One region of the Agromyces endophyticus genome, then DNA from elsewhere that is predicted to be linked to it. Evidence: predicted binding sites of a transcription regulator. Region 1 holds the regulator's gene; the other holds the start of a gene.

Region 1 (4,522 bases):
TCGCGAGCGCCTGCACGAGCGTGATCGCGGGGGCCGGGCGATCCTCGACCACGACCTCCTCCGCGACGAGCACGAGCTCGCGCGGCTCGGTCGCGACGACCGTGCCGCGCACGACCACGCCGCGACCGTCGCCGATCGAGATGCGCTCGCCCGTGCGGATCCGGGCGACGGTGACGGCATGACGCGCCTCGTCGCCGGTGAGCCGCAACTCGCCCCCCGGCGCGAGCGCACCGAGGTCGAGCGACTCGTCGAGGTAGAGGCTGCTCATCGCCGGCCGCTCAGCCGAGGAACCGGTCGCGCAGCCGGGCGAAGAGCCCCTGCTGGAAGTGACTGAGCTCGGGCTTCGGCGACTTCTTCGAGGCGGCGAACTGCGAGATGAGGTCGCGCTCCTTCGACGAGAGCTTCGTCGGGGTGACCACCTGCACGCCGACCTTGAGGTCGCCGCGTCCGTTGCCGCGCAGCTTCGTGACGCCCCGGTCCTTCACGGTGAGGATCTCGCCGCTCTGCGTGCCGGCCCGCACCTCGAGCTCGACATCGCCGTCGAGGCCCGGGATCTTCGCCGTCGTGCCGAGCACGGCGTCGGTCATCGCGACCTCGAGGGTCGCGAGCAGGTCGTCGCCGTTGCGGCTGAAGACCTCGTGGTTCTTCACCTTGATCTCGAGGTAGAGGTCGCCGTTCGGGCCGCCGGCCGGGCCGGCCTCGCCCGAGCCCGGCATCTGCAGGCGCACGCCCGTGTCGACGCCGGCGGGGATGTCGACGGGGACCGTGCGGCGCGCCCGCACTCGGCCCTGGCCCTGGCAGGTCGTGCACGGCGTCGCGATGATCGTGCCGTAGCCGCGGCAGGTGCCGCACGGGCTCGAGGTCACGACGTTGCCGAGGAGCGAACGCACCTGGCGCTGGATCTGGCCGCTGCCGTGGCAGATGTCGCAGGTGACGGGCGACGTGCCCGGCTGGCAGCACGAGCCCTGGCAGGTCTCGCACCGCACGGCCGTGTCGACGTCGATGTCGCGGTGGGTGCCGAAGATCACCTCGTCGAGTCCGACCTCGACCCGGATGAGCGCGTCCTGGCCGCGCTCGCGGCGCGACCGCGGTCCGCGGCTCTGCTGGCTCGCACCGAAGAACGTCTCGAAGATGTCGCCGAAGCCGCCGAAGCCCTGGCCGTTGAAGCCGCCCTGACCGCCGCCGAGGTCGTACTGCTGGCGCTGCTTCGGGTCGCTCAGCACGTCGTACGCGTGCGTCACCTCCTTGAAGCGCTCGGATGCCTCGGCGCCGGGATTCACGTCGGGGTGGAGCTCACGCGCAAGACGGCGGTACGCCTTCTTGATCTCGTCGGGGGTGGCGTCGCGCGAGACGCCGAGGACCTCGTAATGGTCGGCCACGGAGGGCTTGTCCTTTCGGTTGCGCCGTCGGATTCGACGGCGGCGGGTCAGTTCTCGCCGAGCGTGCGGGAGAGGTATCGGGCGACGGCGCGGACGGCCGCCATGCTGTTGGAGTAGTCCATGCGGGTCGGCCCCACGACGCCGAGGCGCGAGATGTCGCGCCCGGGGATCTCGAACGCGCTCGACACGATCGACGTCTCGCCGAGCCCGAACGACGCGTTCTCGCGACCGATGCGCACGGCGACGGCGTGCTCGTCGGTCGCCATCTCGCCGAAGAGCCTGAGGAGCACGACCTGCTCCTCGATCGCCTCGATGACGCCGAGGATCGAGCCCGCGAAGTCCTGTTCGGTGCGCACGAGGTTCGCGGCACCGGCGACCACGAGCCGGTCGCTGCGCTGCTGGCGTGCCTGGTCGGCGAGCGTCGCGGCGAGGGTGTGGAGCACCGCGGCGTGGCGACGGTCGACGCTGTCGATCTCGCCCGACAGCAACTCGGTCGCATCCGTCATCGTCGCGCCGGCGACGAGTTCGTTCAACCGGTGCCGCAGCGAGGCGAGCGTCTCGTCGTCGACGGGCTCGGCGAGTTCGGCGAGTCGCTGCTCGACCTGTCCGGAGTCGGCGATGAGGATGCACAGCACGCGTTCGGGTGCGAGCCCGACGAGCTCGACGTGGCGCACGCGTGCGCTCGCGAAGCTCGGGTACTGCACGACCGCGAGCTGCTTGGTGAGCTGCGAGATGAGCCGAACCGTGCGGGCGAGCAGCTCGTCGAGGTCGCTCGACTCGCCGAGGAAGGTCTCGATCGCCTGCCGCTGCGCCGAACTCAGCGGGCGCACGTCGGTCAGCTGGTCGACGAAGACGCGGTAGCCCTTGTCGGTCGGGATGCGACCCGACGAGGTGTGCGGGGCGGCGATCAGCTCCTCTTCTTCGAGCAGCGCCATGTCGTTGCGGATGGTCGCGGCCGAGACGCCGAAGGCGTGCCGTTCGACGATCGTCTTCGAGCCGACCGGTTCGCGTGAGGCGACGTAGTCCTGCACGATCGCGCGGAGCACGGCGAGACTGCGTTCGGAGACCATGGTCCTCGCTTCCCTCTGCACGACCCGACTCGGCGGCGAGCGTTGGCACTCGACCGACCAGACTGCCAATCATATCGCGACATCCCGTGGCGCGGCCGTTGCCGCGTCGGTGGGCTGGCGCTACCGTATGGAGGTCCCGCGCGCCGCCCACCTGCCGCGTCGCGCTCCGCCCCACTTCCGCGACACCTCCCGAAAGGTCCGCCCATGAGCGACACCACTCCGCCGCCCGCCTCCGAGCCCCAGCCCGCCGCACCGCTCGCGCACGACCAGGATGTGCTGTGGGGCTCGCTCGCACAGCTCGGCGGCATCATCGGCCCGCTGCCCTCGCTCATCATCTGGCTCGTCTTCAAGGACCGCGGCCCGTTCACGAACGTCGAGGCGAAGGAGGGCCTGAACTTCCAGATCACGGCCGTGCTCGCGTACGTCGCGATCGTCATCGTGAACTCGGTGCTGTCGCTCGTGACCTTCGGGTTCTGGAACATCGTGGGATGGCTGCTCCCGACCGCCCTCTGGGTGACCGTGATCGTGTTCTCGATCCTCGCCTACGTCACGGCGAAGGACGGGACGCACTATCGCTACCCGTTCGCGATCCGGTTCATCAAGTAGCCGTTCCGTCATGCATCGCCGAGCGCGCCGCTGGAACACTTCCCCGGCGCGCTCGTCTGTGCCAGCATGACGTTGCCCCCCGTTCAGCCCTTCGAACCATCGATCAAGGAGACCGACATGTCCGACACCACGCCCCCTCCCCCGCCGCAGGACCCCTATCAGCAGCCGAGCCAGCAGATGAGCCCCTCCGACGAGAAGCTGTGGGCGACGCTGATCCACATCGGCGGCATCTTCTTCAGCTTCGTGCCGGCCCTCATCGGCTACCTGATCCTGAAGGACAAGGGGCCGTTCATCCGCGAGCACACCGCGACCGCGCTGAACTTCCAGATCACGATGGCGATCGCCTACGTGGTCGGCAGCATCCTGACGTTCGTCATCATCGGCATCTTCATCCTGATCGCCGTGTGGATCGTCACGATCATCTTCAGCATCATCGCGGCCGTCAAGGCGAACCAGGGTCAGCCCTACACCTACCCGCTGTCGATCAAGTTCGTCAGCTAGGTCCTCGACCGATCGGAGCTACCCGACGGGTTCGCCGTCGAGCAGCCGCCGGACCACCGCGTCGGCCAGGAGCCGCCCTCTCCGCGTGAGCGTCAGCACACCGGAGAGGGCGGCTTTCGCGTCGACGAGGCCGTCGGCGATGAGACCGGCCACAGCCTGCCGGCCGCCCGCCTGCAGGGAGGCGATCTCGAGGCCCTCGTGGATGCGGGTCGCGAGCAGCACCCGCTCGGTCTCCCGCGTCGCCGCGTCGAGGACCTCGCGCCCGACCGCGGGCGACACGCCGGAGGCGAGCCGTTCGGCGTACGCCGACGGGTGCTTGGCGTTCCACCAGCGGACCCCGCCGACGTGGCTGTGCGCCCCGGGACCGACGCCCCACCAGTCGTCGCCGCGCCAGTAGCCGAGGTTGTGCCGCGAGCGGTGCCGCGCGCCGCGCGCCCAGTTGCTGACCTCGTACCAGTCGTACCCGCCCGCGGCGAGCAGCTCGTCGGCCAGCTCGTACATGTCGGCCTCGAGGTCGTCGCTCGGCTCGGCGAGCTCGCCACGACGGATCTGGCGCGCGAGCTTCGTGCCCTCCTCGACGATGAGCGCATAGGCGCTCAGGTGGTCGGGTTGCTGGGCGATCGCGTGCTCGAGGCTCCGCCGCCAGTCGTCGAGCGACTCCCCCGGCGTGCCGTAGATGAGGTCGAGGCTCACATCGAGGCCGGAATCGCGCGCCCACGCGACCACCTGCGGCACCCGCTCGGGGTCGTGCGTGCGATCGAGCGCCGTGAGCACGTGCGGCACCGCCGACTGCATGCCGAACGACACGCGCGTGAAACCGCCGGCGGCGAGCTCGTCGAGCTCGCGCGGCCCGACCGAGTCGGGGTTCGCCTCGGTCGTGACCTCGGCGCCATCGGCGAGACCGATCTCGTCGCGGATCGCGCCGAGCATCGCCACGAGATCGTGAGCGGGCAGCAGGGTCGGCGT
Region 2 (4,522 bases), 1.6 Mb from region 1:
GAGGGCCGAGACATCTGGCTCGGCGCGAAGCGACTGCTCGTCAGCGGACAGCGCACCGATCACCTGCGCAACGCCGGCTTCGAGGCGAAGCGGGCATCGCAGCGGCTGTCGGTCGCGGTGCGCGCACTCGTCGATGTCACGCCGATCATCGCGATCGTCGGAGCCCGCAAGATCATCGTGCGCGAACGACCGACGACCGTCGTCGTGCTGCGCGAGCGCGAGTTGGTCAAGTGGCTGGGTTCGCGGCCGGCGACGGTTCCGCCCGGTGAGATCGAGCGGCTCGCGGATGCCGCGGCCCGACCGTCGACGTGGCATGAGGCGCCGACGCTCGACGTAGCCGATGTCGCCGCGTTCGAGCGGCTGCGGCGCGAGGTCGACGGCGCGCGCGGGCGTCGGCGGTGGTGGGCGGTCGGCGGCCTGCTCGCGATGTTTGCGGCGTTGCCCATCGCGGCGGTCGCGGCGTGGACGTCGGTGATGTCGGCGTTGATGCCCTGACGTTCGTCGGCCTGCCGGGTGATTGGCGACCGGCGACAGAGTGACCCTCGGAGAGGGGTCTTTACGAAATCACCTCACAATCGAAGACTTTCGCACATGCGCCAGAGGGCGCATCCGCAAAGGAGCGCATATGAGAGTGTCACCGTATTACTCGATCAACCCGTCTGACCCGGACGTTCACCACAATCAGAGCGAATGTCCTAGCGGCCAGCAGATCCCCGGGTACAACAAGCGTCAGGGGACTGGTGGTCACCCGCTCTGCAAGCACTGCGCGTCGATGTGAACCGCGGAGCGTCGGCGGTCTGCTCGTGGCGTGGACCGTCGGCGCTCCCACTACCGTGTACGAACCAGGGCGTGAGGGGTCAGCGTCACCTTGACGAGGTGCAAGTCCGCTGCTGGCGAGACACGGAGCCGCCATCGACCGACGGCCCGAGGCGGCGGCCGGCCAGCACATCCGCGCCACAGCACCCGGGCTCCCGCCACTCATGGGGCCGCCTTCAAGCCAGTTCACTCCCCGTAGATGAACCGCTCCGCGTGCGCGACCGCCTTCTGGAACGAGTCGTTGCGCAGGGTCACTTCGTCGCCCACCCGCCCCGATGCGGATTCGATGTAACTGGTCAGACCCGGTGGCCGGAGCACCCAGATCCCGCCGCTCGGCGGAAGGTAGAAGACCGCGAACGAACGGGTCGTCGGGTCGTCCTCCCAGACTGGTACCACCGCGACGGCGGCCCCCGTGTCGACGTTGATCCATTGGGCGCGGGGCCGGGGTTGCTCCGCGTCGTAGACGCTCGGATCGAGGAACGGCGCCGTGCCCTCGCCCCACTTCTCCTCGAACCGCTCGTGGAACACGGGGAACATCGTGTGATCGTATCGACGCCAGCCCGCACCGCTCTGGTTCACGATTCTCTCCTCTGGTCGTCGAGCAGACACACCCGGGAGCGGGGTGCACCGCACACCCGCATCCCGGATGCGACTGCTCAATGCCGCCGGCAGCTCACAGTCCGCCACCCCTGCGGAACCCGCGCCTTCGCCACCGCGAGCGCGTGCTCCTCGCTGACGCCTTCGCCCTCGAGGACGAGCGCGTCGCCGGTCGGCGGGTTCGTCGCGATGATCGACACCTTGACTGTGTCGACCGTCGACGTACGCCGGCCACGGAGTCGGGTCAGCGGTGCGGGCACGCTCGCACGATTCGGCGATGCGACGTCGGAAACGGCAATCCCTTGCATCATCAGCTCCCTGTCGGGGGCCGGCCACCGGGCCCGGCGGACGACGGCCGTTCGCAGCCGAACGCGCCACGAACACCGGGCACCGGATGGCCGCCCGGTGCGATCTACTTCGCAGTGACTTGCTTGTCGGCGTGCGGCGTCGACGTGACCGCGATCTTGCGCGGCTTCGCCATCTCGCTGATCGGGATGATCACGCTCAGCACCCCGTTGTCGTAGTGGGCGCTGATCTGCGTGGTGTCGAGCCCGTCACCCAGGGTGATCCGACGCTGGAACGACCCGCTCGGGCGCTCGCGAACGAGCCACTCGGTGCCGCTCTCCGAACGCAGGGTGCGCTCCGCCCGGATCGTCAGCAGCTGCCCGTCGACATCGACGTCGACCGACCCCGGATCGACACCGGGAAGGTCGGCTGCCAGAACGTAGTGATCTCCGTCGCGGTGCAGATCGATGGGCATCACCCGCGGCCCCTGCGTCGCGTCGCGCATGGACTCGGCGAGGCGGTCGATCTCCCGGAACGGATCCCAGTACATGGCCATTGGTCTCGTCTCCTTCCAGTTCACCATTGACCTGAGTGAGTCATCCTCACCCGCCTACCAGATTAGCACTCTCGGCACGCGAGTGCTAAGTGCGAAGAGCGTGCTGCGAGCCGCCGGATCGTGTCGCTCGCCTACGGAATTCACGAGTGCGGGGCATCCGTCATCGCGGAGAAGGGTCGAATGGTCGGAACGAGAACGGTAGCGAGTCCGTCGCGAGGCGGGCGACGCAGCGCGCGATTACGCCGGGTCGGCGCCCGAGAGGTCCTCAACCGCTTGCGGCGTCGTTCCCTCGAACAGCACGCCGATTCCGAAGGGGTCGGCCATCTCGAGGCTCGACTCGACGAACCGCAGCATCCAGGACCCGTCAGCCCAGATCACGGCCTCCGGTTCGCCGAACGGCACCTCAGGAGCGTCCAGCTTCACGAGTTCGGACTGCCCGAGGGCGAACTCCGGCTCACGCAGCCGTTCGCGCAGATACTCGCCGGCGAGCTCGGCGAACTCGCCGAACCGAGTTCCGACTGTCGCTGCAAGCTCAATCACCGCCGGCTCCGGCACACCGGCCGGCTCGATGACCAGGCTCACAGCTCCGCCGTCACCAACCGCGTCGACGCCCATGACCGAGGTCCAACACGCGATCGAGTCGTCCGAATCAACACGGGAGAAGGCTGCCCCACCGTGACGAGGCGCTCCGGAAGGTCATCCACGAGCCCAGTCAATCACGGCCGCGTACGGGAGCCGCCCACGGTGTGCGCTGCAGTCAGTCGAGCATGGCGCTCCGCCGCCCGGCATCCTGCAAGCGGGCCGCGCGGATGTCGCGCCGGGCCAGGTGCAGGGCTTCGCCGGCGAGGTCGGCGACGTGCTGCGCCATGGCGATCACGTGCGCTCGGTGGTCTTCGTCGGCCAGGGTGACCCGCGCGGTCGAACTGCCGAGGTAGTGGCCGAGATCGATCCGGACGCGCTCTGACTGGGCCAGCTGCGCCAGGGCCTCGGGGCCGATCCAACCCGGGTGGCCGACGATCGTGTCGCGCACCAGCTCGAGCTGCTGGTCGGCGTCGTAGACAGCGTGGCGTACGTGCTCGGGCGACGAGGCGGGGTGCGTCGCACGCTCGCGGACGGCTGCGATCGCGGCATCCAGTGCGTCGTTCGCGGCGTGCAGCCGAGCGAGGCAGGCGAGCGGGTCGGTGTTCACGCCGGCCGCCGGCAGATCGGCGAGGGCTGACTTGAGCTCGGCGATCGCGCCTGCGACGCCGCGCGACTGCGGCTCGTGCTGTGCGGCGGCGAGGTGCCGACGAGACTGCTCGACGAGCGCCGCGAGCTTGGACTCGGCGTGCAGTGCCTCGACCTCGTAGGTCTCGACCGCATCGAGCGCGGCCGCTGCTCGGTGTACCGCTTCGGTCGCGGCCTCGAGCGCGAGGTTCGCCTGCTCGCGCAGACCAGCCGCCCGCCGCCGCTCGGCCACGCGCGCGCTGTGCTCGGCGAAGTCGAGCAACCGTTCGGCCTCGACGGGGTTGACCGCGACCTCGGCGAGCGCCTCGCTCGAGTAGCGGGCGGCCAGGTGTTCGATGATGTCGCGGGTTTGCGGTATCCGCGAGCGAATGCTGGCGGCATCCGATCGGACGCCGGCGATGGCCTCGGGTGCGCGCCGCGCCAGTGTCAGCCGGCGCGCGAGGGTGGCGGACTGCTCGTCCATCCTGCTCATCGCCGACGCGCACAGTTCGACGATGCGCGCGTCGCGGGCCCGCACCTCGTCGGGCGTGCCGCGCACGACGTCGTGATTCGCCCGGTTCACCCGGAACGCCTCGCCCAGGAGTTCACGGCCGACGACGATCGCCTGGCTCAAGCCCTCGGTCGAGTCCGATCCCAGTTCGGCCTCGGCGAAGGCGAGCTCGTCGACGGCGACGCGGATGCGCTCGTCGCAGGCGAACAGGGCCGATCCAGCCCGCTTCGCCAAGTCTGCGTCGTGGACCTCGAGTTCGTGCGCATCGCGTCTGCGCCTGACCCCGAACCAGGCCATGCTCCATCATAAGATCGCGGTTCGGGGGCCGCCATCGTGCGTTGCGGGGCGGGGGCGCGGGCGCGGGTGCGGGCGGTCGCGAGGTCACGATCGCGCCGCGGCACCCGACCCGCGTTCGGGCCGTAGCGGCGCTCGCGTCGCGGGAGGAGAATGAGACGAGCCGGTCGCGTGCGTCTCGACGCCGAGGCCGCACCCGATCACGGAGCCCGTGATGTCGACCACACCTCCTGAGCACGACGTACCCGCACCCGAGG

The links. The regulator HrcA, encoded in region 1, represses chaperone genes, less so after heat shock. The targets are predictions, from matches to a motif close to TTNGCACTCGNNNNNNNCGAGTGCNAA.
Region 2: MUN74_RS12065 (Hsp20/alpha crystallin family protein) is a predicted target of HrcA. The motif match lies at 2,317-2,343, and genes of this name have one in related genera.

The regions. Positions count from the first base shown of each region.
Region 1 is NZ_CP095042.1:25,671-30,192, forward strand. It holds gene MUN74_RS00125 (16S rRNA (uracil(1498)-N(3))-methyltransferase) at 1-268, opposite strand, end outside; gene dnaJ (molecular chaperone DnaJ) at 279-1,379, opposite strand; gene hrcA (heat-inducible transcriptional repressor HrcA) at 1,427-2,449, opposite strand; gene MUN74_RS00140 (DUF4870 domain-containing protein) at 2,654-3,055, shown strand; gene MUN74_RS00145 (DUF4870 domain-containing protein) at 3,173-3,556, shown strand; gene hemW (radical SAM family heme chaperone HemW) at 3,575-4,522, opposite strand, start outside.
Region 2 is NZ_CP095042.1:2,665,000-2,669,521, reverse strand. It holds gene MUN74_RS12080 (nuclease-related domain-containing protein) at 1-495, shown strand, start outside; gene MUN74_RS12075 (hypothetical protein) at 1,003-1,353, opposite strand; gene MUN74_RS12070 (hypothetical protein) at 1,473-1,673, opposite strand; gene MUN74_RS12065 (Hsp20/alpha crystallin family protein) at 1,826-2,254, opposite strand; gene MUN74_RS12060 (hypothetical protein) at 2,492-2,869, opposite strand; gene MUN74_RS12055 (hypothetical protein) at 3,012-4,205, opposite strand; gene MUN74_RS12050 (putative antibiotic biosynthesis monooxygenase) at 4,480-4,522, shown strand, end outside.